DNA from 4 places in the Erwinia persicina genome. Region 1 is predicted to be linked to each of the others. Evidence: predicted binding sites of a transcription regulator. Region 1 holds the regulator's gene; each other region holds the start of a gene.
What was found. Region 1 encodes Fur, which represses iron uptake genes when iron is present. Its sites were predicted from a motif close to ATAATAATGAGAACNACTATCAA; they were not measured.
Positions count from the first base shown of each region.

Region 1 (8,109 bases):
AAGCCTACCGGCACTTCCACCAGTTTACGCCCTAAATCGTCAACCACGCGGTCAATCATCGCGCTGGACACCAGGGTTTTACCCACGGCAACGTCCTGACCCCACTGTGGGCGGTGCTGGAACAGGTACTGGATCGCAACCGCCAGATAGTGGTTGGGATTCATCAGTCCTGCAGGCGTCACAATACCGTGACGGTCGTAATCAGGATCATTGGCAAAGGCCAGATCGAACTTGTCGCGCAGCGCCAGCAGGCCCGCCATCGCCGACTCAGACGAGCAGTCCATGCGGATCACGCCGTCGTGGTCGAGATGCATAAAGCGGAAAGTCTGATCGACCGCATCGTTAACGATGGTCAGATCCAGCTTGTAGAATTCCGCAATTCGCTGCCAGTAGGCAATACCTGAGCCGCCCAGCGGATCAACGCCAATTTTCAGCCCTGCTTTCTGAATCGCCGGAATATCCACGATCAACGCCAGACCTTCAATATAAGGTTGGATCAGATCCTGTTCAGTCAGATGACCGCTGGCCCACGCCTGATCCAGTGGAATGCGTTTCACGTCTTTCAGGCCATCTTTGATCAACGCGTTAGCACGATCTTCCACAACTTTTGTCACGTTGGTGTCGGCAGGCCCGCCGTTTGGCGGATTGTATTTAATGCCGCCATCTTCCGGGGGGTTGTGCGACGGCGTGATCACAATACCGTCTGCCTGAATACCACCGGCTTTGTTGTGTTCGAGGATCGCATGGGAAATGGCCGGCGTTGGCGTGTAGCCATTATCCTGCTGTACGATCACATCCACACCGTTAGCGGCCAGCACTTCCAGTACCGAGATGATGGCCGGCTCAGACAACGCATGGGTATCTTTGCCGACGTAGCAGGGACCGGTCACACCATTCTTTTTACGTTCTTCGGCGATCGCCTGTGCGATAGCCAGAATGTGAGTCTCATTGAAGCTGTGACGGCCCGCGCTACCGCGATGGCCGGAAGTGCCAAATTTCACCGCATGTTCTGCGTTACCCAGTTCAGGCTGCAGGACATAATACTGAGATGTTAATTGTGCAACGTTAATCAAATCGCTCTGCCGGGCTGGTTGGCCGGCACGGGGGTGATTGGCCATTGGCGCTTCTCCCTGACGCTTCAGTTAGAGGGTACCGCAAACTTTCTCTGTCAGTTCCACCGGGAACTGCATCGACAGCATAATGTGTTCCACCATGCTGCGCTTACGGTCAGTATTTGTGTTGGTTATCACCCAGTACGGTGTGCCCGGAACGTGCTGAGGCTTCGTATGGGTGCCATTTTCTACCAACGTTTGCTGGTTACCCGCGAAGTAGACGCGGGTTCGACCCTGCAGCGATTCAGTCGCTGCACCAAACGCTTTGGCATCCAGACTGTATAAAGTTGACAGGATCAGCATGAAACGATTTACCGCCCGCTTCTGCTCGGCATACTCGTCCGAAAGCAACAGCTCACGCACCGCGCGAACGCGATCCTGCGGCCGGGACTCCGTTTTAATGCCACCCGCAACAGGCTCTTTTGCCATCGCAGAGGCGGACACCGCTGACATGGTCTGACCGGCGGTGAATTTCAGCATCCGGCGCAAAATATCTGATGCACTTTCACCAATATGCTGAGTGTGGCTGGCAATATAGCGGTATAGCTCTTCGTCGACTTCGATCGTTTTCATCTTTATCCAGTACGGTTAGTGCTTGTATCAGAACCCGGTTACTCAGGGACGAAGACTCTCGTCACCCTCACGGCGTTTAGCCTGCCCAGTTCTAACATCAGGATTATAAAGTTAAATCCTGCCGGGGTGTAGCGCCATGCCCTTTTCAGGGCAAAAGTCGGAATATGCCGCAAAAAGATCATCTCCGTGATTCGCACCAGCGGCAGAAATTGTGGGATCCATGATACCCTAAGCCCTCGTGCCAACTGTAAGAACTTTCGCTATGAATTTGAATTTCCGCCTGCAATCTGAACAATCTGCGACTCATGGACTGCCTCTGGTGTTGATCCACGGCCTGTTCGGCAGCCTGGACAACCTGGGCGTACTGGCCCGGGGATTAAAAGACGATCGTCGTCTGATTCAACTCGATGTGCGCAATCACGGCTTGTCTTCGCGTGCGCCTGAGATGGATTATCCCCTGATGGCTCAGGACATCCTGGAAACGCTTGACGACTTGCAGGTCGATCGCTTTAGTGTGATCGGACATTCAATGGGCGGGAAGATCGCTATGGCGTTGACCGCGCTGGCCCCCGATCGGGTAGAGAGTATCGTGGTGATTGATATTGCGCCAGTGGCTTACACCACCCGTCACCACGATGACATCTTCACAGCCCTGAACGCCGTGACAAATGCGGCTATCACCTCACGGAGTGAAGCAGCATCGCTGATGCGGCAGTCGATTGACGAAGAAGGCGTGATTCAGTTTCTGCTCAAATCATTTCATGATGGTGAGTGGCGCTTCAACGTTCCCGTGCTGTTGTCCTGTTATGACGACATTATTGGCTGGCAGTCGCTACCGGCCTGGCCGCACCCGGTGCTTTTCATTCGCGGAGACCGCTCACCGTATCTGGCAGACGAATATCGTGATGCGCTAATGTCACAGTTCCCGCAGGCCCGTGCACATGTAATAAGCGGTGCCGGGCACTGGGTACATGCCGAAAAGCCCGATGCGGTGTTACGTGCTATTCGTCGTTTTTTTGCGTTGTAAAAAAATTATTTGCTCCGGTTATCATAACCAAAATCATGCGTGTTGCTGCAGGGCGGCAAGACGTTCGGTCAAGGGTGTGAGCAGAAATCACTCAGTGGCCGGGAACAGGCCCAGGAAGGGCCGGATTAAGGACGCCATCATCCCCCCGACCGCTTGAAGAATGAAGGGGATAAATGATTGTCGTCACCACTTTCACTGGGGTATGATGGCGCGCTAAAATTTTGCCGCTGCTGAACCCTCAGACGGCATATCGGCCAATTCATCAGTCATCCAGCCTTTCAGTACGACGATTCCTATGGCAAAAGAGAATACGGACCGCACAACGATCGATCTGTTTGCAGATGAACGTCGTCCGGGACGACCCAAGACCAATCCGCTGACGCGTGATGAGCAGTTGCGTATCAACAAACGTAATCAGCTCAAGCGTGATAAAGTGCGCGGCCTGAAACGTGTTGAGCTGAAAATGAACAGCGACGCGGTGGATGTCCTGAATCAGCTGGCTTTCGAGCGTAATATGAGCCGAAGTGAGCTGATTGAAGAGATGCTGCTGGCACAGCTGCAAAGCCATCAGCCCTGATTCTTTCGGGGGGTGAGCACTCAGCGACAAAACCAGCAGTATTACTCATTTATCCGCTTACGGCGGTCTGTTATCATTAACGATATCTGCTAAAAAATCAGCAGTCACCATATCATTAAGATTCAAGAGGTTATTAAGCTCATGGCACTCGTCGGCATTTTCTTTGGTAGCGATACAGGCAATACCGAAAACATTGCAAAAATGATCCAGAAGCAACTGGGGAAAGATGTTGCAGAAGTTCGTGATATTGCTAAAAGCAGCAAAGAAGACCTTGAAGCCTTTGATATTCTGCTGCTGGGCATCCCGACCTGGTACTACGGTGAAGCACAGTGTGACTGGGATGACTTCTTCCCGACGCTGGAAGAGATCGACTTCAACGGTAAACTCGTGGCCCTGTTCGGCTGTGGCGATCAGGAAGATTACTCGGAGTACTTCTGTGATGCGATGGGCACTATCCGTGACATCATTGAGCCGAACGGTGCCGTCATTGTTGGCCACTGGCCGAGTGAAGGCTATCACTTCGAAGCCTCTAAAGGCATGGCAGATGACACCCACTTCCTTGGCCTGGCCATTGATGAAGACCGTCAGCCGGAGCTCACCAACGAGCGTGTTGAGCAGTGGGTAAAACAAATTTCAGATGAACTTCAGCTGCAAGACATTATCGAAGCATAGCTATAACAGCTTGATGTGGGAGGTATCTCACATCAAGTGAGTGGTTTTTCCTATAGAAGTAATAGATACATATTTGTAACTTTCATCTGCAAAACTGTACAATAACCCCATCGGTTACCCGCTTTCTCAGCGCAAGCCCCATTATTGAGGACGTGAGTCGCCCTAAGGGCGATGAGATGAGGCAGATCGAGATGTTAAACCAACATAATCCGGGCGCGCGCTTCCCTGGATGTAACGACACTTATCCTTACATCCCTTGCGGTTTCAGGCATCCCTTTTGGTTTTCATTTCGAATTATCAGTTCTATACTGAAACGCACTCATTTTTAGCGCCGACCGATGTTCAGGGCTTTTCAGCCACTAAGTGACTCGCAAAGTAACAGGACAATATCCGCATGACTGACAATAACACCGCATTAAAGAAGGCCGGCCTGAAAGTCACGCTTCCCCGACTGAAAATTCTGGAAGTGCTTCAGGAACCAGAGGGCCATCACGTCAGTGCGGAAGACTTGTACAAACGCCTGATTGATATGGGCGAAGAAATTGGTCTGGCTACGGTTTACCGTGTCCTGAACCAGTTCGATGACGCGGGGATCGTTACCCGCCACAACTTTGAAGGCGGTAAATCCGTTTTCGAACTGACCCAACAGCACCACCACGATCACCTGATCTGCCTGGACTGCGGTAAAGTCATTGAGTTTAGAGACGAATATATTGAGGAGCGTCAGCGTGAAATCGCTACGCGTCATGGTATTAAACTGAGCAACCACAGCCTGTATCTTTATGGCCACTGTTCGCTGGGTGATTGCCGTGAAGACGAGACTCTGCACGATAAGTAATCTGATCGACTGAATGCAAAAACCGATGGCCCTGCCATCGGTTTTTTTATGCCTGTCTTACAATGATTCCTGTCGGCTGAAGCGCTGCCCATCCGGGCTTACCGCTCTAATCTGCACGTCTCCGGTTACCGTTGGTAGGTTTTGTCTGTCGTAATACTGCCAGCGCTTTCCGCCGTCGGTGCTGAACTGCATCTCTAAACCAGGGAAGGCCGTGTTAGCTTCAAGTTTGCCAGCCACAATGCGTGCGCCTGGCACCGGTAAACGATAGCTGATGCCATGCTTATCGAGTTTAGCCAGCTCTCGCTGACCAAGAATATTGGCGAATCGCTGCCAGTCATCGTGTAAAGCACGCTGGTCAATCCATTGCGTTTCACCGCCCCGATACTCTTTGCCAGCTTGATAATCCTGCTCCCAAGCCGCACGATGCCAGGAGCGCTCTGCTGCAGAGAACATACGCGGGTAGATCATAGACTCCATCTGGTCATCAGTGCGTACAGTCTCACTCCACAACTGTGCCGACATACCGGTTGCACCAGGCCATGGTTTGTCAGATTTCGCATTGAAGAACTGACCGTCACGATCAACAGAAGTTTCTGCATTTTGTGGCATATTATCCGGCGCAAAACTGAACATTTTACGTTCATCATTATAACGAGTGCCCCAGTAATAGCCCCTTTCGAGTGGATTCACCTCAGACGGGAAATCCATATAGAGATAGTCTGGGTTTGAAACAATCACCTGATAGCCTTTGTTCGCCCAGTCATTCACCGTGTCGAAGCCACCCCAGTAAAGCGTATCCCAAAAATTTACCGCAACTTCAGGCGTAGCGAACGCATGGGCATCCTGGGCATTTTTCAAACCATCCTGCCAGGCCTGCATTCGCTCAATACCGTGTTTTTTGACTAATTCACTGACCTTCAAAGCAAAATAGCTCGGAAGATGCCCCAGATCGCTGACCTTACCTGATGCAATCATGGCCTGACAAACCTGGGACTTCGCCCACGGCTGATCTTCCCTGCTGAGATCAAGCTGACCTTTACCCGCCTCAGGGTGTTTGATATCGGTATAGCCAACACCAAGACGAATATTTTTTGCTTCATCCCCCCCAAAGTGCCAGCTACGCAGTGGCTGCCCGGCTTCGCGGTGCATAAGCTGAATTTCACTGATGACCTTATTAGCAAAATGCAGTGAGGAAGTCAGGCATGGGTTCAGATAGCTGGTCCGGTCATAAAGTTGTACCGACGTAGTATTGGAGTTATCTCCTGGATCGACCAGACGGTACTCTGACGCTTCTTTTGCACGGCCAGCGTTCATCAGGTGCTGATAACGCGCTTCCATGGCGATCACGGCAGCGCGGGCATGGGCAGGCATATCGACTTCTGGCAATACCTGGATACCGCGTGCTTCAGCAAATTTCACAATCTCAATGTAGTCGTCACGGCTGAAGTAGCCACTTCCGTTATTATCGCTGAACGGCCCTGAGCCTAACTGCGGTAACAGACAACGCTGTTCTTTGAGGTCGTGACAGCGTCGGCTACCCACTTCAGTCAGCTCTGGCAGGCCAGGAATTTCAATACGCCAGCCTTCATCATCCGTGAGATGGAAGTGGAAGACGTTAATTTTCCAGGCGGACATCTGGTCAAGCATCCTCAGGATGGCCGTTTTACTGTGAAAGTTTCGGCCCACATCAAGGAAGATGCCGCGGTAGCTAAAGCGTGGTGCATCATCAGCCTTCAAGGTGGCAATACGATGACTTCCGTCTGCTGGCAGGAGTGACATAATTGACTGCAGACCGTAGTAAACCCCCTGCGCATCGTACCCAATCACCTCGGCTTTATCTTTCGAGATAACCAAACTATAAGCCCCTGATATCGAAGGAATATCTTTCAGGGCTGCTGGGTTCACGGTGGTAAGGATAGGATAACCTGCCGCATTCAGTTTCACGCCCAGCAGGGAGAAACGTTGTTTAACGGCTTCCGCCCGATCTTTCGGTAAACTCGCCAAATTAAGGTTTATACCCTGACTGAGATCGGCATCCTCTTCCGCTATCACCACTTTCAGCGGAGTGGGAACAATTTGTCCACGAAGTTCGCTGGCAGCAAGTTGTTTAACATCTTGATTTTTCACGTAGCGGCTGCCAGCTTCCATCAGAATATTTTTATCTTCAGGAGTGCGTTTCCACTGATCACCAATCGGAACCACGAAACGAGAGAGATCTTCTGTATCCGTAGCCTGAATGATTTTTGGTTTAGCATCACCGGACGTCACATACCAGCGTGGCATCACGTCCGTGCTAAATAGCTGCCAGTACTCATTAACAATCGGGATGACGACAGAAGCCCCGGGTGCCAAACCGACAAATTTATCCGTAGGTTCCAGCCGGGTCAGATCGCCGACAATATGCACCATTCGAAACTGATCGTTCTGAACAGCCAGCGTTTTATGGACGTTGCTCATATAGATTGCCCAGTTTTTACTGGTGATTGTTGGCCCATTGTTCGTCAGCGTAATCGTGGCGCGGTTGCAGGAAGCCCAGTCAGCCCCAAGTACAGCACAGTCCACACCGTTGAGCGCAGCATGGTTATCAGTAACCTGATAGCTAACACCGAACTGACTGATTTGATCCACCAGCTGCTGGCTCGCGAGACCGGTACTGCTTCCCAGAATAGCGATAACTGCCAGTGCTAACTGACTGGTTCTTTTAACATTCATAATTGCATCCTTCCTTGTCAATTATTGATTAGCCTGCTGAATTTCCTGCCAAAGTTTGCCACAGCGTTCATGAACACCTTCACCGCCGCCCATTTGTTCCGCGTCCAGGCAGCGTTCATAGTCAAGGACTCGCACACTTTCCTGGCGGGCAAACTGCTGGTGCTGTGGCTGCTGGTGCAGAGAGCCAGGTAGCGGTTTGCAGGCCTTAACCTTTTCAGCGCTGCCGTTTGCCTGATTAATACAGCTGCGCCAGGCTTCGCGCTCTGGCGTATTGCTACGCTGCATCTGCGACATGCAGCCGCACAACAGCAGCATCAAGAAAATTGTTATCCCTGCTTTCATACCCATTCTCCTGTCAGTCCTGCGCAATCAAAACAGGGTGAAAGGCGCAATTACGATAAATTTAACGTCTTTTTCATCCTGGAAAATATTGTTGTACCCACTGCCGTAACTGGGAATATTGCTGTGGTTGTCATAGCGGGTGTAATGCAGCTTGAACAACGTCCCTTTCGCCGCGCCTTCCTGAATCGTATAGAGTAAATCAAGGTTCCACGCCGATTCTTTTAAACGCGAGCTCTGGTTATAAACCGGATTACTG
Region 1 is NZ_CP082141.1:3,319,303-3,327,411, forward strand. It holds gene pgm (phosphoglucomutase (alpha-D-glucose-1,6-bisphosphate-dependent)) at 1-1,118, opposite strand, end outside; gene seqA (replication initiation negative regulator SeqA) at 1,143-1,685, opposite strand; gene ybfF (esterase) at 1,948-2,712, shown strand; gene ybfE (LexA regulated protein) at 3,008-3,289, shown strand; gene fldA (flavodoxin FldA) at 3,431-3,961, shown strand; gene fur (ferric iron uptake transcriptional regulator) at 4,356-4,799, shown strand; gene K6L24_RS15265 (beta-N-acetylhexosaminidase) at 4,857-7,511, opposite strand; gene chiQ (ChiQ/YbfN family lipoprotein) at 7,533-7,853, opposite strand; gene chiP (chitoporin ChiP) at 7,881-8,109, opposite strand, start outside.

Region 2 (8,109 bases), 880 kb from region 1:
CATCTTAATGCCCTGCGTCAGAAACGCGCCGTCTGATCATCAAGCCCGCTGATGCGGGCTTTTTTCTGCATTAACTCCACGCATGGCGCGGTGGGTTAACGCCGTTCAGATAGTAGTTCCCGACATGGAAATACTTCCAGCGCACTGGATCGTGCAGCGTGTGCGTGCGGGCATTGCGCCAGTGGCGATCAAGCTGATATTCCGCCAGCGTGGAGCGCGTGCCGGCCAGTTCAAACAGCTTGTTACCTGCAAGAATGGCGATCTCGGTGGACAGCACTTTGGCTTCGGCTGTGGCGACGGTAGCGGCGGCCACCGTTTCTTCACTGGGTGTGGTGATAGCAACATCGATCAGCTCTCCGGCGTGCCACAGCAGCGCTTCGGCGGCATGCAGACGGATTTGCAGGTCGCCGATGGCAGCAATGGTAAAGGGATCATCGCTGGCGCGTTCCTGGCCGCTGTCGATCCACGGGCGTGATTTCTCGCGCACAAAGGCCAGCGTATCGGCCAGCGTGCCGCGTGCGATGCCGGTATCCACCGCCGCCTGAATAATTTGTGAAATCGGGCCCGCGGCAGTAGGGCGTTCAAATGCCTGCCAGACGGGAATCAGTCGTTCCTGCGGTGCATGAACATTGTCCAGCAGCACGGTGCCGGACGCAGTAGTGCGCTGGCCGAAGCTCGACCAGTTATTGATCACTGTCAGACCCGCTGCATCGCGATCCAGCACCACCAGATTGGCGCGACCTTCTTCATCTATTGCCACGGTATGCACCAGATGCGCCAGCAACGCGCCCTTGGCGTAGAACTTCTCGCCATTCACTACCAGTTCACCGTTATGCTGGCGCACCGTTGTTTTGAAATCGGCCACCGTGGCGGTGCCTTTTTCTGAGAAGGCGTTGCCCCAGCGTAATCCGGACAAGACGCCGGCCAGCAGCGTCTGCTTCTGGCTTTCCGTACCGTCCTCCAGCAGATGAGCCACCCCCGCCAGATGGTTTTGCGGGATCTGCCCCAGCGCCGAGTCCGCAGCGGAGATAATGGCAATCACCTTCGCGACCGTTGCATAGGAAACACCTGCGCCACCGTATTCCCGTGGGATATTGATGCCCCACAGGCCGCTTTGGGAGAACGCGTCCAGCTCGGCCACCGGTAAAATACCGTCACGGTCGCGGCGGGCAGCGCCCGGTGCAAACTGTTGCGCCAGCCGTTCCGCGACAGCAATCGCTTCAGCATCACTGGTAATGATATGCGCAGGTTGTGACGGTCGCGGCAGCGGAGCGAAGTGTTCCGGGGAGTTAACATAAAATTCAGTGGCTTCAGCCAGGGATTCGATAGCAGACACAGGCACTCCTTAATGACGGTGACAGGGCGCATTGGCGCGGATAACACCATCCTGTCACACTGTGTTCACGTCGGTTATAAGGATTCAGCGCATCGATTGTTACCACGCTGATAAGGCGCGGCCTGGTAAACGAGAAAAGGGATTACAGCAGTCATCGCGCTGTCTGCATGATCAGCCCCGGCATCGTGCCGGGGCTTTTTTATCAGAAGGCGTACGACAGGTTGACCGAGTAGCTACGCGGTTCGCCGTAAACCACATAATCGCTGCCCCATGAGTAATAAGAGCGGTCAAACAGGTTATCGACGTTCGCCTGCACCGCCAGCTGTTTCGTGACCTCATAGCGGGCAAACAGGCTGGCCAGTGGATAGCTTCCCTGGTAAACGCGCTGGACTTCTCCATCCGGGCCAGTGGCGTCCTGGAAGGTGCGGTTCTGCCAGTTAAGCCCGCCGCCGAGGGTCAGGTCCTGCAACATTGGTAAACGGTAGCGGGAGAAGAGTTTAAATGAGGTCTGCGGCATATTGCTGTTGAAGCGGCCGGAGGTATCTCGCGCCACATAGCGCGTTGCCCCGAAGGTCATTTGCAGGTTGTCGGTGACGGCACCGTTCAGCTCAAACTCCGCGCCTTTACTCACCGCGCCTTTAGCCGCAACATACGCCTGCTCGCTGGAACCATTCACAAAGGTGCCGCTGAGTTCCTGACCCACGTTCTCCTGCTCAATACGGAATACCGCAAAGGTGGCGGTCAGACGCCCATCAAACCAGTCAGACTTCAGGCCGGTTTCATAGTTTTTTCCGGTCACTGGCGACAGATAGGCTCCATCAGTGCCACGGTAGGTCTGCGGCTGGAAGACAGAGGTGTAGCTGGCGTAAGCGGACCAGGTATCATCAATGTCGTACACCAGGCCGCCGTATGGCGTGATGTTATTTTTGTTCATGTTGCCACTGCTGCCAACGGTGCTCCACTGGGTGTAACGTGCACCGAGGATCATCGACAGCGGGTCGGCCAGCGAGAAGCGGGCGGCGGTGTAGGCCGATTTCTGGCGGATCACGTCATCGGCATTCAGATACCAGTCACCCCATTCCGGCTCCTGAACCTTGCCGTTCCAGTTGTTATCAAAACTGCCCATCTGCGCATAATCCAGCGCACCGTCCACGCTGTAGGTCTGGTTATGCTGGCGGCTGTAGCTGACGCCGGCCATCAACTCATGATGACGCCCCAGCAGTTCAAACGGACCGCTGGCATAGGTATCAATCGATTCCTGCGTGCGCTTACCGCGATCCAGACTGCCATAGCCGCTGACTCCTGTGCCGGTCCCCGAATCGGGGAACTCCATCACATAGAGCAGCTTGTCAGCAAAAGTCTGCTCAGCATGCGTGGCATTGACGCGGAAGGTCCAGCCGTTATCAAAGTCATGTTTGACGTTGGCAAAAATCTTACGCGAATCGAGGCTGTAACGCGTCCAGTCGGCCGACGGATTGAGGTTGCGGTTGTAGTGGGTGCGCGAACCGTTGCTGTACCAGGTCGGCAATCCGCCCCAGGTCGGGTTGCCGGTGTTGCTCTCCTGATAGTCGTAGCCGAGCGAGACCGTGGTGTTGTCGGTCACATCGGCATCCAGCACGCCGTAGAGGAACTTTTTGCTTTTATGGTAGCGATCCAGCCAGCCGTCCTGATCCTGGTAACCCGCGATAACGCGGCCACGTACGGTGCCTGCTTCGTTCAGCGGGGCAGAGAGGTCGGCCACGTACCGCTGGGTATTCCAGCGGCCATAGCTGGCGCTGAGATTGCCGGTCACCGTCTTGCTGTCCGCATGTTTGCGTACCATATTGACCGACGCCGAAGGGCTGCCCGCACCGCTCATTAGCCCGGTGGCGCCGCGCACGACTTCGATGCGGTCATAGATGGCGGTGTCTTCCCCGGCATCACCGTAGTTCCAGTTATCTGCCGCCGACGTCGGGATATCATCAAAGGTGTAGTTGGTGATCTGGAAACCGCGTGAGAAATAGCTGGAACGTTCGCTGTCCACCAGTTGCGAGGCGATCCCGGTGGCGTTATCCAGCACCTCGCCCACGGTTTGCAGATTCTGGTCCAGCATCCGCTGCTCAGTGACGACGCTTAATGACTGTGGCACGTCGCGCGGCGTGAGCAGCATTTTTGTCCCTGCCCGGGTGGTCTGCACCGCATAGTCCTGCTGATTCTCCGTTGCCGTGTCGTCCACGGCAGCATCGACCACCAGGTCCTCTGACAGCGGAGTCTCGCGGGCCTGAGCCGGTGTAAGCAGGGCGTGGATCGTCAGCGCCAGCAGTGAAACGGACAGGGCTGTCTGGCGACCCGGAGCGCGCAACGGGGTACGGCTTTCACGGGGCGAAGAAAGCCTGGAGCGGAGAGGCATAAAAAAATCCCTTCAATAAGGTGGGTATGCAGCATGGCCGTTTTTATCATGTCCTCCGGCGGCGAGAAGCGCGGAGGGACAGGGCGGCTCAGCTAAAGTTCAATGGTAATCATTATCATAAGCATTTTCTTTTACGCGATCATGGTAAATCTGAGGGTGAGAGAAAATAAAGGGGGAGGAGCAGAAAGCGTGCGCGACGCGTCCGGCAGGGGGCAGGAAACGGCAGAGCGGGTGCGCTCTGCCGTGAAGTCATCAGGAAAGGCTCATCAGCGGCATCAGCGGTTCTATTTCGCCCTGCGACTGGTGTTTTTTTAGCCGGAATTCATCGCTGTTCACCACCAGGACGGGCGTGGTCAGATCGTAGCCCTCCGCTTCAATTTCAGCCCTGTCGAAGGCCAGCAGCGGCGTGCCGGCAGTCACTCTGTCGCCTTCTTTCACCAGCGGGCGGAAGTGCCTGCCCTCCAGCGCAACGGTATTCAGCCCGACGTGGATCAGCAGCTCAGCGCCGTTATCGCAGAGTAAGCCAATTGCATGGTGAGAGTCGATCAGCGTGGCGACCACGGCGTCGCACGGTGCCACCACCTGGCCTTCACTGGGACGAATGGCGATGCCGTCGCCCAGCAGTTTGCCTGCGAACGTTTCGTCGGCAACGCTTTCCAGTGACATTACCGTACCCGGCAGCGGGCTCATCAGCTCCAGGCTGCGGGCCTGGGCCGGAACGGCGGCGGCCGGAGCCGGAGCCGGGGACGGGGACGTCGTCGTTTCGGCCAGTGTCTCTTCAGCCACCGGATCGTCGAAGCCCACAAACTGTACCATCACAATGGTCAGGATAATGGCCGTCGCACTGCCTGCCAGTTCACCGATAAACGACATGGGCGCATCCGGGCTGATGGCATTGACCAGGGTGAACAGGCCCGGCAGGGCGGCGTAGGCATAGTAAAGTGAGCCAAACAGGCTGGCGACGACCGCGCCGATCGCCCCGCCAATACAGCCACAGATAAAGGGCTTTTTAAAGCGCAGCGTCACCCCGTATATTGCCGGTTCAGTAATACCGAAAATCGCGGTCACGCCTGCCGACAGCGAGGTCGCCTTGAGCGCTTTGTTGCGCGTTTTCAGGAAGACCCCGAACACCGCAGCCATCTGTCCGATCACCGCAATGGTCTGATAGGCCTGGAAAGAGTCATAACCCTGGGTATCGAAGTTGGCCATAATCACCGGGGTGATCCCCCAGTGAACACCAAAAATGACAATGATCTGCCATACCCCACCAATCACGGCGGCGGCCACGGCCGGGGCAAAGGCGAACAGCGCGTTATAACCGCTGGCCACGCCCATCGCCGCCCAGGTGGTGAGGGGGCCAATGACGATAAGCGTGAGCGGTACGATGATCACAAAGCAAATCAGCGGCGTAAACAGCGCGCTGACTACCTCGGGCAGCCGTCGTTCAACGCGCTTTTCAAGCCATGACAGCGCCCAGACGAGGAACAGCGGTGGCAGCACCGAGGAGGTATAGACGGTTTTTGCCAGCGGAATAAACAGGAAGCTGATGGTTTCTCCCCCGGCGATGCGGCCTGCCATCGCGGTCCACTCCGGGTTGATCAGGGCACAGCAGCAGAGCACGGCAATAAACGGATTGCATTTAAAGTGTCGTGCGGCGGTAATGGCGATAAACACCGGCAGGAAAGCGAAGGGCGTCCATGACATAAAGTTGAAGATGGCAAAGGTGCCGGTGGTTTTAATATCCGCATCAATCAGGGCGATGACGATTAATATTCCCTGCAGGATCCCCGCTGCCGCCAGAATATAAACAATCGGGGCAAAGACCGCCGACATGGTGCCAATCACGGCATCCAGCCAGCGCGTTTTCTGTTTCGCCTGCCCGCCGCCGTGCTGCTCGCCAATCAGCGAAGAGAGGGCATTAAAGACGTCGGCCACGTGCGTACCGATGACCACCTGAAACTGGCCACCGCTCTCCACTACGGCGATAACGCCGGGCAGACGCTGCACTTTTTCTTTCGCGCCATCCGGCGTTTCATTTAACACCAGCCGCAGGCGGGTGGCACAGCGTGAGAAGGTGTTAATATTATTTTCGCCACCGACCTCGTGAAGTATATCAGTTGCTAACTTATTGTAATCCCTGATAACTGCCATTTATTTCGACCTTTTTATATGGGTAGAGAGAGATGTAACAGAGGGTGAAACCGATTTCATGCTATCAGTGCGATCCATTTCTGCAACCGGTTTCATATCAGAGCGTGAGCTGTTTCACAGCGAAGATAGCCAGGTGAAACACGCTTCATTTTGTTGCGTCTGGCAGGGTTGGTGAACATCAGCGCGGTGACGTCACGTAAAGCAGAACGGTGCGGCCTGAAAAATAGCGCTATTTTATAAGAATATTTACCTGCCGGATTTCCAGGGTAACGATTATATTCTGCTGCGAAGGACGCCCGTTGTTACCCGGGGAAGGGTAAAAAACCAATAAGACTCACTTTTTTGCATTCCATCACTATGATGGTGGCGAGGTTTTTGATGCTTTTAAAACGCAGCGGTACAATAGCCATGGTATTACTGATTACGCTTTCGGTCACGGCCTGTGGCATGTCTCACCGTGGCAGAAATACGGCCATCGGTGCGGGTGTGGGCGCAGTGGGCGGGGCTGTTCTGACCGGGGGCAGTACCTGGGGTACCCTGGGTGGGGCGGCTATCGGCGGGGTGATCGGGCATCAGGTCAGCCGCTAAGCTGACCTGTGCATTGAAACGACTGACGCGTTATGGCCTGCGGTACAGGGCAATGCTGCGCCCTTCCAGTTCGACGTTCTTCTCTTTGGTGATGATTTTACCGGGCTTAGCCCGGTCTGAGGTGCTGAGTTCCAGCACCCAGCCACCTTCACCAAACTGTGGGATCAGGAAGGGCACATTGCCCTCATACGGGTTAAACAGCATCAGCACGTCATGCCATATCCCTTCCTGGTCGGCCAGATCCGCCCGGCCAATATAGACCCCGAGCGTTGACCCTTCATCCCACTGCTCTGGCTGCTGAAAACCACCGCCTGCGTTGAACCACTTGATCTCCATATCATCACGCCAGCTTTCACGGCGCAGCAGCGGTTGTGCAGCGCGCAGCGCAATCACCTGTCGGGTAAACTCGCGCAGCGCTTCACCACTTTCCGGCACCGCGTCCCAGTGGATCCACGAGATTTCGTTATCCTGACAGTAACCATTGTTATTGCCGACCTGGCTGCGGCCAAACTCATCCCCGGCCAGCAGCATTGGTGTACCGTGAGAGAACAGCAGGGTGGCGAGAAAATTACGTTTCTGACGTTCACGCACCGCATTAATGCCTTCATCCTCCGTAGGGCCTTCCGCGCCATAGTTATATGACCGGTTATCATTATGCCCGTCGTTATTGTCCTCACCGTTGGCATCGTTATGCTTTTCGTTGTAAGAGACCAGATCATTCAGCGTAAAGCCGTCATGTGCGGTAATAAAGTTCACGCTCTCCCAGGGCCGCCGGCCGCGCTGATCGTACAGATCGCCCGACCCCAGCAGGCGCGCGGCAAATTCGGTCGACACGTTGTCTCCCTTCCAGTATTCCCGCACCGTATCACGATACTTGTCGTTCCACTCGGCCCAGCCCGGCGGGAAAGCGCCCACCTGATAGCCACCCGGACCAATATCCCAGGGTTCTCCGATCAGCTTCAGTTTGGACAGCACCGGATCCTGCATGATGGCGTCAAAAAAGCCGCCGCGCGGATCGAAGCCGCCCGGTTCACGGCCGAGAATGGTACCCAGGTCGAAGCGAAAACCATCGATATGCATCGATTGCGCCCAGTAACGCAGGGAGTCCATCACCATCTGCAGTACGCGCGGGTGGGAGGTGTTGACGGTATTACCGGTGCCGGTGTCGTTAATATAGTAACGGTGCTGATCGGGCAGGGTGCGGTAATAAGAGAAGTTATCGATGCCCTTAAAGGAGAGCGTAGGACCCAGCTCATTACCCTCAGCGGTGTGGTTGTAAACCACATCAAGGATCACCTCGATCCCGGCATCGTGGAAGGCGCGCACCATATCACGGAACCCCTGAATACCGTTGGGGCCGAAATAGCGCGACGCGGGTGAGAAGAAGGCCAGGGTGTTGTACCCCCAGAAATTTTTCAACCCTTTGTCCAGCAGGTGCTGATCGTCCGGGAACCAGTGAACGGGCAACAGTTCGACCGAGGTAACGCCGAGGCTCTTTATATACTCCACGGACGCCGGATGCCCCATGCCTTCATAGGTACCCCGCAGCGCCTCCGGCACCGCCGTATTCAGCTGGGTAAACCCTTTCAGGTGGGTTTCATAAATCACCGTGTGGGACCAGGGGATGACAGGGCGGTTTTCATCA
Region 2 is NZ_CP082141.1:2,435,176-2,443,284, reverse strand. It holds gene K6L24_RS11065 (SfnB family sulfur acquisition oxidoreductase) at 71-1,327, opposite strand; gene fhuE (ferric-rhodotorulic acid/ferric-coprogen receptor FhuE) at 1,539-3,725, opposite strand; gene K6L24_RS11055 (beta-glucoside-specific PTS transporter subunit IIABC) at 3,978-5,876, opposite strand; gene K6L24_RS11050 (glycine zipper 2TM domain-containing protein) at 6,255-6,464, shown strand; gene glgX (glycogen debranching protein GlgX) at 6,495-8,109, opposite strand, start outside.
Region 2: fhuE (ferric-rhodotorulic acid/ferric-coprogen receptor FhuE) is a predicted target of Fur. The motif match lies at 3,828-3,850, and genes of this name have one in related genera.

Region 3 (8,109 bases), 1.6 Mb from region 1:
CCCCTGCTGGCGCAGCTGATGGCGGCCTGTAAAGACCTGGCGTAAAACAGAGGCGGCCCGGAAATCCGGTCCGCCACTGGGATCATCGTATGAAGGTCGACCTTTTATGACGGTCGGCCTTTTTTTATGGCCGGTGATAACGCCCGCACGGGACGATCATCGGCGTATGCGATACCGGATCGTCAATCACCACGCACGCCATGCCAAAGACCTGCCGGACCAGCGACGCATCAACGATCTCTGCCGGCTGGCCCTGGGCCACGATCTGCCCTTCCTGCATCACCACCAGATGGTCGGCATAGCGACAGGCCTGATTCAAATCATGCAGCACGGCCACCAGCGTATGCCCGTGTTCCTGATTTAACTGACGGAACAGATCCAGCAGTTCGATCTGATGGGCGATATCCAGCCAGGTGGTCGGCTCGTCCAGTAACAGCAGGGGCGTTTGCTGTGCCAGCACCATCGCTACCCATACGCGCTGACGCTGTCCGCCGGAGAGCTCATCGACGCTGCGCTCTGCCAGTTCACTGACGTTGGTCGCCTGCATCGCGCTGGCCACCGCCTGACGATCGGCTTCGCTCCACTGCTTCAGCAGGCTCTGGTGTGGATAGCGCCCGCGCGCCACCAGATCGGCCACGCTGATCCCCTCCGGCACAATGGCATGCTGTGGCAGCAGACCCAGCTGGCGCGCCAGCGCTTTGGTGCCCATCTGGTGAATATCCTCGCCATCAAGCAGTACCTGGCCGCTGCGCGGCTTCAGCAGACGACACAGGGCGCGCAATAACGTTGATTTGCCACAGGCGTTCGGGCCAATGATCACCGTGAACCGGCGGTCGGGGATCTGCACGCTGAGTTCGCGGGCGATCACCTTCTGGTCGTAGGCCAGCGTCACTCCGCTGGCCTGAAGGCGTGAGGGGGAAGAAAGTTCCATGGTTAACGACGTGACTCCCTGATAAGTAACCCGATGAGATACAGCCCGCCGATGCTGACCGTGACGGCCCCCACCGGCAGCTGTATCCCGTTAAAAGCATGTTGCGCGACGACGTCTGCCAGCAGCAGCAGCAGCGCCCCGGTTGTGGCGGCAGAGAACAGCGGCACAGCATGTGCGCCGGTCAGCCGCTTGGCGATCTGCGGTGCGGCCAGAGAGATAAAGGCGATGGGCCCGGCGCTGGCGGTGGCAATCGCCGTGAGGATAATGCCGCACAGCATCAGCCAGAGGCGGCTGGATTCCGCACTGATCCCCAGCGCCCGCGCACTGTCATCGCCCATCTCCATCAGTTGCAGACGGCGGCTGAGCAGCAGCGCGACCAGAATCGTCAGCGGCACCAGCAGCAGCGCAGGCTGACCTTTCGCCCAGGTGATACCGTTCAGCGATCCGGCCCCCCACAGCGCCGCACTCATGGCACTTTCCAGCGAAGCGCTGATAATCAGCCAGGTATTCAGCGCGGAAAGCACCGCGCCGACGCCAATGCCGACGATAATCAGGCGGAAACCCACAATCCCCTGACGCCAGGCCAGCAGATAGACCAGCGCCGCCGCACCGATGCCGCCGACCAGTGCCCCTGCCGCAATCTGATAATAGCCGCCGCCAAACGCGATAATCATCACCAGTGCGCCGGTAAAAGCGCCGGTATTAAAACCGACCACGTCCGGACTGCCCAGCGGGTTACGAATGGCTGACTGGAAGATTGCGCCGCTGACGCCGAGGCCGGCCCCCAGCACCAGTGCCAACATTGCGCGTGGCGCACGCCACTGCCGGATGACGGTGATAATACCGCGCGGCCCCTCTCCCTGCAGCGCCTGCCACACCTGCCCGGGGCGAATACTGAGCGTGCCGTAGCACAGGGCAAACAGCGCCAGCGCGACGGCCAGCAGCAGCAGCGTCAGGTTAACCCACATCACCCGGGATGACAGGCGCAGATTCAGCCAGCCGTCCGGGCGCCCTATTATTAACGTTCTGCTGTGCATGCAGATCTCCCTTAAAGCCCGGGTTCAACTCAACCAGGCTGCAAAATGGCAGGTAACAAAGCCTAATGCCTGCGCTGACGGACCAGCCAGATCAGGACAGGTGCCCCAATCAGGGCGGTGACAATCGACACCCGTAATTCGCCCTGCGCCATAAACCGCCCGGCAATATCGGCGGTGAGCAGCAGCACCGGGGCCATTAAAAATGAATAGATCAGTATCCAGCGCTGGTCGGCCCCCACCCACCAGCGCGCCACATGAGGCACCATCAGGCCGACAAAACCAATCGGCCCCACCAGCGCGGTAGACGATCCGCAGAGCAGCATCACCGCCAGCAGCGCCAGCAGGCGGATCAGCACCACCCTTGTGCCCAGCGCGGCGGCAATGTCCTCGCCCATGCTCAGGCTGTTCAGCGAACGCGATACTGCCAGCGCCAGCACCGCTCCCGCTACAATCGCCGGAGCAACAATAAGCAGATTATCCATTGTGCGGATATCCAGGGTTCCCGCCTGCCAGAAGCGCAGCTGATCAAAGGTTTGCGGATTCAGCAGCGACAGTGAGGAGGTCAGTCCGCCCAGTACCGCACTCAGCGCTACCCCTGCCAGCGTCAGGCGGACCGGATTCACCCGTCCCCCGCTGAGGGTACCAATAGCCCAGACGGCAACACTGGCAATCAGCGCGCCGCCCCAGGCAAACCCCAGCCAGCCGGCCATACCGCTGACGCCAAACAGGGTGATGCCCACGGCCATGGCAAAGCTGGCTCCGGCATTAACACCCAGTATGCCGGGGTCGGCCAGCGGATTGCGCGTCAGCGCCTGGATCACCGCCCCGGCACCGCCCAGCGCCAGGCCGACCAGGATCCCGGCCAGCGTGCGCGGCAGGCGGGCATTGAGAATGATGATGCTGTCAGCACTGGTCAGCTGACCGGACAGGCTCTGCCACACCACCGCTGGTGCAATGGATTTGGCCCCCAGCATCAGGCTTGCCAGGCTGACGGCCGCCAGCAGGCCCAGGCAGATAATGACACCCCCGGCGCGTGAAATGCCTGCCGGCAGTGGAGTGGTACGAGGGGAAGCGTGCTGCAATGACATCCCTGACAGATCCTCCATACATGCAAATGAATATGAGTATTATTATCATTAACGTTACTAACCAAATATGTTACCATGCGCACCGCCAGAAAAACATCGGCATCCTTACGCGCCGCACCGGACAGCGTTCCGGTCGCCAGGCACCGGCCCATCAACACACATGGACACTCATGGCTAAGCCCTCCATCCTGCTTGATTTCAGTCTGCTGAAAAATAACGCCCCTTTCCGCGCCATCTTTTGTGCCCGCATGCTGTCCGTCTTCTCGCTGGGCATGCTGGCCGTCGGCGTGCCGATCCAGATCCAGGCAATGACCGGCTCCACCCTGCAGGTGGGGGTCGCGGTGATGCTGGATGGGGTCGGTATGTTTATTGGCTTAATGCTCGGCGGTATCCTTGCGGACCGCCTTGACCGGCGTAAGCTGATCCTGTTTGCCCGCGGTACCTGCGGTATTGGCTTTGCCGCCCTGAGCCTCAATGCGTTTCTTCCCGCACCGTCGCTGTGGGCGCTGTATGTGCTGGCGGCGTGGGATGGCTTCTTTGGTGCGCTGGGGATGACGGCACTGATGGCGGTGATCCCGCTGCTGGTTGGCCGGGAAAACCTCGGTGCGGCAGGGGCGCTGAGTATGGTGACCGTGCGCCTCGGGGCGATCCTCTCCCCGGCGATTGGCGGGGTGATCATTGTCGCCGGTGGCGTCGGCTGGGCGTTTGCCGTTGCTGCCGTCGGCACGCTGGCCACGCTGATCCCCCTGGTACGCCTGCCGACGATGAAACCGGACGCGCAGGAGCCGGAACACCCGCTGCGCGCGCTGGCCAGCGGCATTCAGTTTGTCTGCCGGCAGAAAGTGGTGGGTTCCGTGGTGCTGTTGGGCATGCTGGTCAGCATTGTTGGCGCGGTGCGCATCCTCTTTCCGGCGCTGGCCATCAGCTATCACGCGGATGCCTCCGCCATTGGGCTGATGTACTCCGCCGTCCCGCTGGGGGCGATGATCGGTGCCTTTACCAGCGGCTGGGTACCGCGTCACGGACGGCCGGGGATTCTGGTGCTGGTCAGCGCCACCTGCGCGTTCCTGGCGATTGCTTCACTGGGGCTTTACAGCCACTTTATTCCTGCCCTGCTGGCCCTGGTGGTATACGGCTACTGCAATGCCATTGCTTCGCTGCTGCAATATATGCTGATTCAGCACCATACGCCTGACCACCTGCTGGGGCGCGTCAACAGTCTGGGTACCGCTCAGGATGTGACGGGAGATTCCGTGGGGGCGCTGGGCCTGGGCGTATTAGGTAAGCTGTTTACGCCGGTGGTGAGCGTGCTGTCGTTCGGTGCGGCAGCGGCCGGGGTCGCGCTGGTGCTGGCCGGCCTGGTAGGGACACTGCGGCGGGCAACGCTGACGTCAGAGCCCTCTGCCCCGTCGGAGGCGTCAGAGCCGGTAACCCATTCGTAACCGGCATCATCTGACAGGGGCCGGCCGGGCAAACAGGCGGGCCTTCTGTCAAACGGCCCGCTTAGCGGGCTTTAAAGTGCCGTTCAATACTGTCCAGCATATTGCTGGCACTGAAGTAATCGAGGCGGAAGGTATCCGGCCCCATCGCATACACCTGGTTATTTTTTACTGCGGTAAGATGCTCCAGGAACGGATTCGCCCGTACCCTGCCTACCGTGGCATCATCTGCGGCAAACAGCAGCAGACTTTTCCCGGTCAGTCCTGCCGCCATATTTTCGCCTGACAGCTGAATAATATCGTTACGCTTGCCCATGCTGGTGCCACCGTGTACGTCTGCGGGTGGCATCGCCAGCGTAAAGCCCAGCGCCGACAGCAGCTTGCCCTGCGCAGACGCCTCCGTCCACAGGTTCAGGCCGCGGCCGTCTTCGTAGTAAACCAGCGCCGAGACCGGCTGCGGCGGTAACGCAATCGACTGTTTGACCGCCTGCACCCGCTGTTCGAAACGGTCAATCACCGCACTGGCGTCCTTCTCATGCCCGGTGATCTCCCCCAGCTGTACCGCCAGCTGCTGCCAGCTTTTATCACCGTAGTCGATCACCAGCGTCGGGGCGATAGCGGAGAGCTGATCGTACAGCTTCAGCGCCGAGTCCCCCCCGGTAGCGGAAATTACGATCAGGTCCGGTGCAGCCGCAGCAATCGCCTCTGCGTTGGGTTCCGTGATATACAGCGGCTTCAGCCCGATCTGAGCGGCCTCGGCGCTCCACTGCTTAAAAAAACCGCGATCGTCAGACACCGTGCTGTTACGGCTGGTGCCGCCCGACCCGACCAGCGGCGCGTGAATGGCCAGCAGGGTGCCGGTGATGGTCACGCTGGTAGAGACGATACGCTCAGGGGCCTGCTTCAGGGTCAGAGGCCCTTTGGGGGTTTGCAGGGTGCGCGGCCAGCCTTGCTGTGCCTCCGCTGAGGCTGGAGCAGGCACCGCAGACGCCTGCGAAGCGTCCGGCCGATCGGCGATATGCTGTGTTGAACAGCTACGGACAGACACCACAAAGATCAGGGCGGCGGCAACCAGTACTGCGCACAGTACCGGGAAGGAGAAGGGTTTTTTCATCTTGGCCATTACGTTGCAAATGAGTCTTATTATCATACATTTAATGGCGAACAAATTAAACGGCTTATCGCGGGTGCAGTGCGGGCGGGCAGGAAGAGAAATGAAAAAGGCCGGGTCCCCCCGGCCTGACAGCGCCTCAGACTTTCATCCAGCGCCGCTCCGCGGCTGAAACCGCTATCGCTTCCAGCACTTTCGATACCTGCAGGCCTTCTGCAAAATCAGGCCACATGCGATCCCCGGCGGCAATACCGTTAATCAGATCGCGGACTTCAACGGTTTTCTGGTCGTTAAAGCCGATGCCGTGCCCGGCAGAGATGCAGAATGCCGCATAGTCAGGGTGTGCCGGGCCGGTGAGGATGGTTTTGAAGCCCTGGCGGCCTGCCGGATCGTCATGGCTATACAGCGCCAGTTCCGCCATGCGCTCCTGAGTATAACGAAGGCTGCCTTTGGTGCCCGTCACCACGTAGGTCAGGCCCATTTTGCTGCCGCAGGCAATGCGCGAGGTTTCAATCACCCCGTGCGCACCGTTAGCAAAGCGCAGCAGTGCACTGGCCTGGTCTTCGTTTTCCACATCGCGCATCAGGGAGCGATTTTTCGGGTCCGGACGCTGTTTGATCACCGTCATCATATCGCCGCTGACTTCATCAATATTGCCCACCAGATAGTGCGCCATATTCACGATATGCGCCGCCAGGTCGCCCAGCGCCCCCAGACCGGCCAGTGCTTTCTGGCAGTGCCAGTCCAGCGGCGTCATCGGGTCAGCCAGATAGTCCTCGTTGTGGGTGCCGTAAAAATGCACCACCTCGCCAATTTCCCCCCGGGCAATGATCTCTTTCGCCAGCTGACTGGTCGGGTTTTTCATATAGTTGAAGCCGACCAGCGTTTTCACACCGGCTTTTTCCGCCGCCCGCACCATTTCTTCAGCATCGGCTGCGTCCAGCGCCAGCGGTTTTTCAGAATAAACATGCTTACCGTGCCGGATTGCCTCCAGCGCCATCTCTTTGTGCAGGAAGTTAGGCGCGCAGATATCGACCACATCAATATTCTCATCTGCCACCAGCTCCCGCCAGTCACCGGTCGACCGGTTAAACCCCAGCGTTGCTGCCTGCGCGCTCGCCAGCTCCGGATTGACCTCTGCCAGCATCTCACGCACCAGCTCCCCTTTCAGGTTAAAGACCGTCGGGGCCTGAGCATAAGCGATTGCGTGGCAGCGTCCGATATAACCGGTACCGATCAGCCCGATTCTGACTTTTTTCATGGTGGGTCCTTAGGGTGGGAGAAAAATGAAACAAACATTCAACACGCATGGAATGTATATACCGAAACTTAGCGTATCAACGTCAAAATGAAATAAACGTGATCACCCTGACGAAAATCAGTGCAACACGGCTGCAAGCCCCGTCACACCCTGCAAGGCACGCCGCAAAAGCAACATTATTGTGGGGAAACTCACACCGCTGTCAGGAAGATGCTGCTTTATTCAGCAGTTGAACCAAAAGCGTGAAATCAGGCTTTGACATCCCCTGCCCCGCTGGATATGATGCGCCCCGTTCCAACAATTCCTCTGTAGTTCAGTCGGTAGAACGGCGGACTGTTAATCCGTATGTCACTGGTTCGAGTCCAGTCAGAGGAGCCAAATTCGAGAAGCCCGCTTAAGGAAACTTAAGCGGGCTTTTTCATTTACGCTTTCAGCCGGGGTGATCCCTGCCCCCACTCTCGCTCCGGGCCGCCTGATGTCTGCCATTATTGATGACTTTATTGCTCCACCCTGCCATGACGACATTGAGATCCTCTTTCAGGATGACCATCTGGTGCTGATCAATAAGCCTGCCGGCCTGCTGAGCCTGTCGGGGAAAAATGCGCACAATCTCGATTCGGTGCACCACCGTCTGGTGAAGATCTTCCCCGGCTGTACTCTGGTCCATCGTCTGGATTTCGGGACCTCCGGGCTGATGGTCGTGGCGCGCAATAAGGCAGTGAATGCCGCCCTCTGCCATCAGTTCAGCCAGCGCACCGTGAGCAAGGTTTACAGCGCCCTGCTCTGCGGACATCTGGCGGACAATGAAGGGGTGATAGACGCGGCGATTGCCAAAGATCCGGCGCTGTTTCCCCGGATGTCGATTTGCCCGCTTAACGGCAAACCCGCCCGCTCGCGCTATCGGGTGATTGAGCGCCTGTCCCCTGCGCCGCAGGAAGGTTTCTTCCTGCCGTTAACGCGGGCGCAGCTGATGCCGGAGACCGGGCGAACCCATCAGCTGCGTATTCACTGCCAGCAGCTTGGTCACCCCATCCTGGGATGTGACCTGTACGGCGGCCTTCTGCTGCCGGGAACGGAGCAGACCACGCGGCTGATGCTGCACGCCAGCGAGCTGGATTTTGTTCACCCCGTCAGCGGAGAGCGGGTGACCGCCCGCCACTCCAGCCCGTTCTGATCCTGCCCGGAAAGCATCCGGCGGGCCTGCCGTTTCAGTTTGCCGGGGCAGCCAGAAACGCCGGTCGC
Region 3 is NZ_CP082141.1:1,752,193-1,760,301, reverse strand. It holds gene K6L24_RS07905 (amino acid adenylation domain-containing protein) at 1-45, shown strand, start outside; gene K6L24_RS07900 (ABC transporter ATP-binding protein) at 125-931, opposite strand; gene fepG (iron-enterobactin ABC transporter permease) at 934-1,968, opposite strand; gene fepD (Fe(3+)-siderophore ABC transporter permease) at 2,031-3,056, opposite strand; gene entS (enterobactin transporter EntS) at 3,227-4,498, shown strand; gene fepB (Fe2+-enterobactin ABC transporter substrate-binding protein) at 4,560-5,618, opposite strand; gene K6L24_RS07875 (Gfo/Idh/MocA family protein) at 5,746-6,867, opposite strand; tRNA gene K6L24_RS07870 (tRNA-Asn) at 7,170-7,245, shown strand; gene K6L24_RS07865 (RluA family pseudouridine synthase) at 7,343-8,041, shown strand; gene K6L24_RS07860 (glutathione S-transferase) at 8,076-8,109, opposite strand, start outside.
Region 3: fepB (Fe2+-enterobactin ABC transporter substrate-binding protein) is a predicted target of Fur. The motif match lies at 5,623-5,645, and genes of this name have one in related genera.

Region 4 (8,109 bases), 1.6 Mb from region 1:
CTCATGCCACGGCAGGATCCGCGCCGCCTGCATCCGGCTGGGATCCAGCCCGTGATGGTCGACACAGCGCTGCCACGAGTCAAGGATCGTTCTATCGTGCTGGCGCAGCGCCAGGGAAGAGGCGTGCTGGCTGACGGTGGCGGCCACGGCGGCGATATGTTCACGCTGGCTATGATTCAAGACACTCTCCTCAGGAACCTGCGCGGAGGCGCAGTGGGGTGGCAGGGATACCTCTGCCAGCGTTATTTAACGACACGATAACGGGACCCCGCCAGCAGCAACGACACTCCGGTAACGATCTGCCACAGGGTGATGGGATAGACAGCGGCCCGCTCAATCAGGCCGACGGGCACGGGAACCCAGGGGATCGCCAGCATACAGACCAGGCCACAGCCCCCCAGTATCAGGCTGAAAGACGCATAAACACCGGATACTCGCCGCCCTGCCAGGCCCACGGCGATCAGGCAGAGGTTACCGCCGCCAATCGCCATGACTGCGCCGATCTGATGCAGCGTGATGCCTGCTGCCGGGCCGCCGCTGTGGAATAGCGCAATTAACACTCCGCCGGTGCCGTGAAGACCCCCTGCCAGCAGCGCGGCCCCACCGGTCAGACCAGGGACCTCCCGGCGCAGCAGCCCGCAGGCCAGTATAAACAGCAGCCCTTCCGCCGCAAAGCCAGCATTCATTACGTCGTGCAGCGGAGAACAGATTTGTGGCCCGCAGCCCGGGATCCCCAGGTCGCTGATATAGTTGTGGCTGTAACGATAGGCCGGGTAATGCCAGGCCAGCGCGCTGAGGCGTTCTGCCAGCAAATACAGCAGCCCACCCGCAGCAAAACAGAGTGCGCCAGCACGCTGACGGCCCGTTAATGACGACATAGTCTTCTCCTGTTTCGGCTGCACTCAGTCTGACAGAGCGCCCAAAAAAAACCACCCCAACGGGGTGGTTAACGGGCAATCATTCTGCACTGCAGCGTCTCGCCGTCATACAGCGGTAAGCGCTGTCGCGGCCATTACCAGCGATAATTCACTGAGGCGACAATGTTGCGACCGGTACCATAGAAGCAGGCCTCACTGCCGCTACAGGAGGCGACGTAGTGCTTATCGGTCAGGTTCTGCACGTTCAGCTGAACCGTGGTGCCTTTCAGGCTGGCCACCGCCTCGCCCAGTTCATACTTTGCCATGGCGTCGTACAGTGTGAAGTGCGGCACCTCGTCAGTCCCGGTACTGTCGGCAGGGGCATCGCCCGTGTAGCGCACGCCCGTCCCCACGGTCAGACCGCTTAACACGCCATCCTGGAAGCTGTAGCTGCCCCATGCTGAGGCCGCATGGCGCGGAATGCTGGCAGGGCTGTGCCCCAGCTGCGTAGCGTTGTACGTCTCTTTGGTGACTGCATCCGTATAAGTGTAGGCGGCAATCAGCTTCACTTCCGGCGTCGGCTGCGCATGAATTTCAGCCTCGAGGCCCTTCGATTTAACCTTACCAATCTGCTCGTTATACTTGGTTACCGGGTTAACGGAGGTGATATTTTTCTGCGTAATATCAAACACGGAGACGGTCATCACCGTATTCGAGCCCACAGGCTGGAACTTCACCCCCAGCTCGGTCTGCTCACCGGTCGTCGGTTTGAACGGATCGCTTCCCGGCTCTCCGGTGCTGAGGTTCGGCTCAAACGAGGTGCTGTAACTGACGTAAGGCGACAGCCCGTTATCAAAGGCATACAGCAACCCGGCGCGACCGGTCAGCTTATTGTCGTTCTGCTTCTCATCGGTGGCGGACAGACGGTTAACCGTGCGGATCTGGGACCAGTCATTCCGGCCGGAGAGCACCAGGTTCCAGTGATTCCACTCCATCTGATCCTGCAGATAAACGCCCACCTGGTGTAGCTGCTTCAGCGTATTACTGCTGACGCTCATATCACCCTCGTCCACGTCCACCCGGGTCGGGTTCGCCCAGTCAAGCTGATACTGGCTGGAGGTGTGACGGGACAGAGTGCTGGCAACACGGCTCCAGCGATAATCCAGCCCGCCCAGCAGCGTATGCCCGACGTCACCGGTCGCAAACAGCCCTTTCAGGTGGTTATCCACCCCCACTTCGTTGGTCATCACCGTTTCGTGCTGGGGGCGACGCTCAATAGTGTGATCGTTCACCGGAGAACTGGTGGTGTAGACCATATATTTATAGTCTTCATCACGATGGGTGTAACGGAGGTTCTGGGTGAACGACACGGCCTCATTGAAACTGTGGTCAAATTCATAGCCCACGGACGCCTGCTCCCGCCGGTTGCCGTAGTAATTCGGGTCGTTGATATTGAAATCATACGGAATATAGCCGGTGCTGGCCGCTTTCAGCGTCCCGGCCATCGGCAGGAAGTTGCGCGAACCGGCTTTCGGATCGTTCTGGTAGCTGGCGAGCAGGGTGAAACTGGTGTCGGCATCCGGCAGCCAGGTGATGGCAGGGGCAATGGCTACGCGCTCCTGCTTATTGTTTTTGACGTCTTCATGCCGGGTGCTGGCGATGCCGTTCAGGCGATAGTACAGCGTGCTGTCGTCGTCCAGCTGACCGCCGAAGTCAAAGGCAGCTTCCCCCTGATGATGATTACCGCTACTGAGCTGCACTTCACGCACGGTTTCCGCGGTTGGCCGCTTGCTGGTCATCACCACCAGCCCGCCGGGGCTGACCTGTCCGTATAACACGCCTGCCGGGCCATGGACCATCTCCACGCGCTCTAACAGCCACGGGTCGATTTGCCCTGCGCCACCGCTGGAGCTGGAGAGGCCGTAGTGCAGGCCATCCAGCAGTTTCGGCGCATAGCGAAAGCCCCGGCTGATAATTTCGTCGTTACGATTGGAGTTACCGCGGTAATTAGTGACCACGCCGCTGGTGTAGCTCAGTGCATCAGACACCGAAGCGGCCGCCTGGTCATCCATCTGTTCGCGCGTCACGACAGAGATCGACTGCGGCGTTTTGCGCAGCGGCGTGGCCGTTTTGGTGCCTGCCGCACTCTCCTTTGCCACCAGCCCGCTGCTACGTCCGGTGACGCTTTCACGGGTTTCTGCCGTCACGGTCAGGGTATTTTCTGTGGCGGCCTGAGACACCGGTACGCCCACCAGCGCTGAAGCCACTAACAGGCGCAAACTGGCCTTGCCGGAGGTTACTGCCACACCAGGTCGTACCTGGGCTTTCATCATTTTAGTCATGAATTGTCATCTCGTCTGAAACAGCCTTGTCTGCGAAAAGCACCGGTAAAGCCCACCCATCCATTAATATTTCTGACTGGCGAGGGCTGAATCCCAGCGTGGCGCGAGTCATGCCTGCCCGCACTCACCCCGCGATCAGGGTAAAAAACCTGACAAAATACAGCGTTATCGCGGCATTAAGCGAAGTTGCGATGCATAGTAATGCAAATGTAAATCACTCTCAATAGCATTTGCATTAGCTTTGCTTACCTTCGCACCGCCCCCGTCCTCACCGGTAAATGCAACGACATGTAAAATAAAGAAAATTAACGTGTCAAAAGAGAGATGATCTTTGCGCGCGCCGGAATGCGAAAACTGCGGGGCAACAGACAGAGGACAGGTAAAAAAAAGCCACCCCGTTGGGATGGCTGAATGAGGAGGCTAAACGCTGGTCTGAGCGGGGATTACCAGCGGTAGTTAACGGAGGCGACAAACGTCCGCCCTGCCCCATAGAAGCAGGCATACTGACCGGCACAGGATGAAACGTAGTGCTTATCCGTCAGGTTTTGCGCATTAAACTGCAGCGTAGTACCTTTCAGCGCCGTAACGGCCTGGCCCAGATCATACTTCACCATCGCGTCATACAGCGTGTAATGCGGCACAGTGTACTCGCCAATGTCATCCCCAGGTGCTTTCCCGACATAGCGAACCCCGGTGCCGACAGTCAGGCCATTCAGTGCGCCGTTCAGGAAGCTGTAGCTGCCCCAGGCCGACGCTGCATGGCGTGGAATGGCGTTCGGGCTGTGGCCCACTTCATCCGGGTCAGTGGACCTTTTGGTCACCACGTCGGTGTAGGTATACGCCGCGATCAGCTTAATTTCCGGGGTGGGCTGGATATGCAGTTCGGTTTCCACCCCCTGAGAATTCACCTTACCAATCTGCTCATAGGCGTTAGTCAGACGGTTGTAAGAGGAGACGTTCTTCTGGTTAATATCAAACCAGGAAACGGTCATCATGGCATCGACGCCTTTCGGCTGGAATTTCACCCCGACTTCGGTCTGTTCCCCGGTCGTCGGCTTCAGTGGGTCAGCCCCCGGTGCGGCCTGTTCCAGCACCGGCTCAAACGAAGTGCTGTAGCTGACATAAGGGGAGATGCCGTTATCGAAGGCGTACAGCAGACCTGCACGACCGGTAAAGGCGCTGTCGTTATAGGTGATATCCGATCCGCCGGTGGTCAGATCCTGATTGCGCACCTGAGACCAGTCGTTACGACCGGACAGCAGCAGGTTCCAGTTATTCCATTCCAGCTGATCCTGCAGATACACGCCGTACTGATTCAGGGTCTTTTTGTTATTGGTCGCCAGCGCTAACAGACTTTCATCCACGTCCACGCGGCTCTGGGTCCTCCAGTCCATCGGGTAGCTGCTGCCGTAGTCCCGGTACATCTTGCTGTTGATATGCGAGTAACGATAATCAAAACCGGTCAGCACCGTATGCTGCACCTCGCCGGTGTCGAACACGGCTTTCAGCTGGTTATCGACATTGAACTCGTTGGTCATCTCCGTTTCATGCTGGGCCATACGCGTCAGGGTATGGTCGCCGTCGTCGACGTTGTACACCAGATATTTGTAATCTTCGTTACGGTGGGTGTAACGCAGGTTCTGGGTAAATGACACCGCCTCATTAAAACTGTGCTCCAGGCTGTAACCGATGGAGGTCTGCTGGCGCTTCGATTTGGCAAAGTCGGAATCGCTGACGTTCAGATCGTAAGGAACATAGCCCGCTGCAGTGGGATACAGCGTCCCCGCACGCGGCAGAAAGTTACGTGACCCCGCTTTCGGATCGTCCTGGTAGCTGGTTAACAGGGTGAAGCTGGTGTCTTCGTTTGGCAGCCAGGTCAGTGCCGGAGCAATCGCCATACGCTGCTGTTTGCTGTTTTTCACAAACTCGTTCTGGGTACTGCCAATGCCGTTCAGGCGGTAAAACAGCGTATTGTCATCATTCAGCTTGCCACCAAAATCAAAGGCCGCTTCGCCATAGTGGCGGTTACCGGTACTGAGCTGAACTTCATGAATGCTTTCTGCCGTGGGGCGCTTGCTGGTCATCAGCACCAGGCCGCCCGGGCTGACCTGGCCATACAACACCGAGGCCGGGCCGTGAACCAGTTCCACGCGCTCTAACAGCCAGGGATCGAGCTGCCCCGCCCCGCCGTTTTCTGAAGAGAGACCGAAGTGCAGACCATCCAGCAGCTTGGGAGCATAGCGAAACCCGCGGCTGATCACTTCGTCATTACGGTTGGAGTTACCGCGATAGGTGGCGACCACGCCGCTGGTGTAGCTCAATGCATCAGCCACGGAGCGTGCATCCTGGTCGTCCATTTGATCGCGCGTCACCACGGAGATCGACTGCGGGGTTTTGCGCAGTGCCGTGGCGGTCTTGGTGCCGGACGCGCTCGCTTTCGCCACAATTCCTTTGTTGGGCGCAGTGACACTTTCCTGGCTTTCCGCCGTGACCGTCATCGTACTGTCGGCCCCGGTGGCGGCCTGCACGGCAGGGGCCATAAGCAGTGCCGATGCCAGTAATAAACGCGTGCTGTATTTGTCAGAGAATGCTGCAATGCCTGGTGTTGCCTGCTTTTTAATTTTATTAAACATGTTCTGTTATCCCGTCTGAACAGACTTGCCGATAAAAAAAACGTTAAACCCCGCCAATTCATTAGTTGCGCTGATTGGCTGCGGCGGTCAGAAAGCACCCCCTTTGCCACTCCTGGCGTCAGTTCCTCTTCCCTTCTTAAGAAAACCCGTAATGACGTACAAATATCAGGCTCTTTAGAAAGTTGCGACGCATCTTATTGCAAATGCAAACTATTCTCAATAGTATTTGCATTAGCGTCATTTACTGTAAGAGCGATTAAAGTCTCTCGGTTTAAGTCATTAAATGTAAAACAAGGATAATTATCGTGACAACACGGCACAGACCCGGGCCGCAGAGTCAGCCCGCAGGCCGCGCTGCAAAGTGGCTGGCCGCCGTTGATGCCGGTGAAGACCGCTGGTGGCAGGAAATCGCCGCGCACGGTACGCCACTGGTGGAAGCGGCGAATGAAGGATGCGTCAGAATGACCTTTTTCTGGCGCGATCCGGCCGGCGACGAAAGCCGGTCAGCCACACGTCAGGTCTACATCGATATTAACTGCGTGACCGATCACCACAGCCCGCAGCCACAGAGTTTGCAGCGTTTACCCGGCACCGATGTCTGGCACTGGTCAACGGAGATTGATGAGCACTGGCGCGGCAGCTACAGCCTGATCCCGGTAGAGGCCGCCCGGCTTCCTCCGGCCTTCAGTGATGACGACGACACGCGGCGAAAACAGCAGCGCGCGTGGTGGATCTCCCTTTTCCCGCACGCGATCGCTGACCCGCTTAACCCCTGCGCTCCCCATTTCAACAGTCGCGGGCAGGCCCTGTCCGCAGCCCATATGCCTGCGGCACCTGACCAGTCGCTGTGGCATGCGCTGGATGCCGGTCATCCGCTGCAGCCAGAGGCAGAGAGCCTGCACACCTTCACCTGGAACAGCATCCTGCTCGGCAACCAGCGCCGTATCTGGCTCTTTACTACCGGCACGTCCCCGGTCGCGGAAGATCGCCCGCTGGTGATCCTGCTGGATGGCCAGAACTGGGTAGAGGGACAGCCGCTGTTTTCTGCCCTGCAGGCCGCCACCGGCAGTGGCCAGCTGCCCGCCGCCTGCTGGCTGTTTATCGATGTGATCAACGGTGACTGGCGGGAAAAAGAGCTGCCCTGCAATGCCGCGTTCTGGCAGGCAGTACAGGAGGAGCTGCTGCCGCTGGCACGCAGTCACGCGACCTTCAGCGAACGGGGCGACCGCACGGTGGTGGCCGGCCAGAGCTATGGCGGGCTGGCCGCGATGTATGCCGGGCTGCACTGGCCTGAACGCTTTGGCCGCATCCTCAGTCAGTCCGGATCGTTCTGGTGGCCCAACGTTCGTCTGGTAACTCATTTTGCGGACGCTCAGGAACACGACATGGGCTGGCTGACTGAACAGGCGATCAACGGGGCCCTGCCTGACAGCCACTTAAAAATCTTTCAGGAAGCGGGCGATCGCGAAGGCGATATGGCCTGGGTCAACCAGCAGATGCGCAAGGCGCTGCTGGCGGCCGGACATGACATTAACTTCCGTATTTTCTCCGGCGGGCATGATGCCCTGTGCTGGCGCGGCGGGCTGCTTGACGGCTTACGCTGGCTGCTGGCCGACTTAAACTCTCCACAATTTATGGCAGGAACAGGTAACAACCATGACTGAACAACTCAATCCCTTCGATGATGAGAGCCTCGACTTCCTGGTGCTGCTGAATGCGCGCCAGCAGTACAGCCTGTGGCCTGCTTTTTCCGATGTGCCTGCCGGCTGGCAGACCGTGGCCGGCCCGACGACGCGTGTGGCCTGTATCGCCTATATCGAAGAACACTGGCAGGACATGCGCCCGGCCGGGTTGAATACGGCGGGTTAATGGTGCAGTCGTTGCCCGGCGGGGCAGCCGGAGATATTTCCACCGCGTAGAGGCTGACCGGCTGTTTCAGTCAGCCCCGGCCCCGCCGCTTTCACACTGGATTTTCATTTTTCTATCGACAGGAATTGCCACCGTGTCAGAAGCTCAGATCGCGCCTGAAATACAGGCTGAATTTACCGAATATCCGCTGGTTGCCGCGCAGCCGGGGATCTGGATCGCCGATCAGATCGCCCCGACAGGAAACAGCTATGCCGTCGCCCACTACAGTGAGCTGCACGGCGACATTGACCGTCCCTGCCTCGACGCCGCGATCCGCCAGGCGATGTCCGAAGCTGATACCGTGCAGGCGGTTTTCTGCCTGGCGGAAGACGGCAGTGTCGTTCAGCGCCTTCCTCATGCGCGTACTCC
Region 4 is NZ_CP082141.1:1,768,526-1,776,634, reverse strand. It holds partial or broken gene K6L24_RS07935 (sigma-54-dependent Fis family transcriptional regulator) at 1-180, opposite strand, end outside; gene K6L24_RS07930 (DUF998 domain-containing protein) at 243-878, opposite strand; gene K6L24_RS07925 (TonB-dependent siderophore receptor) at 1,013-3,190, opposite strand; gene K6L24_RS07920 (TonB-dependent siderophore receptor) at 3,643-5,832, opposite strand; gene fes (enterochelin esterase) at 6,138-7,496, shown strand; gene K6L24_RS07910 (MbtH family protein) at 7,489-7,701, shown strand; gene K6L24_RS07905 (amino acid adenylation domain-containing protein) at 7,835-8,109, shown strand, end outside.
Region 4: fes (enterochelin esterase) is a predicted target of Fur. The motif match lies at 6,036-6,058, and genes of this name have one in related genera.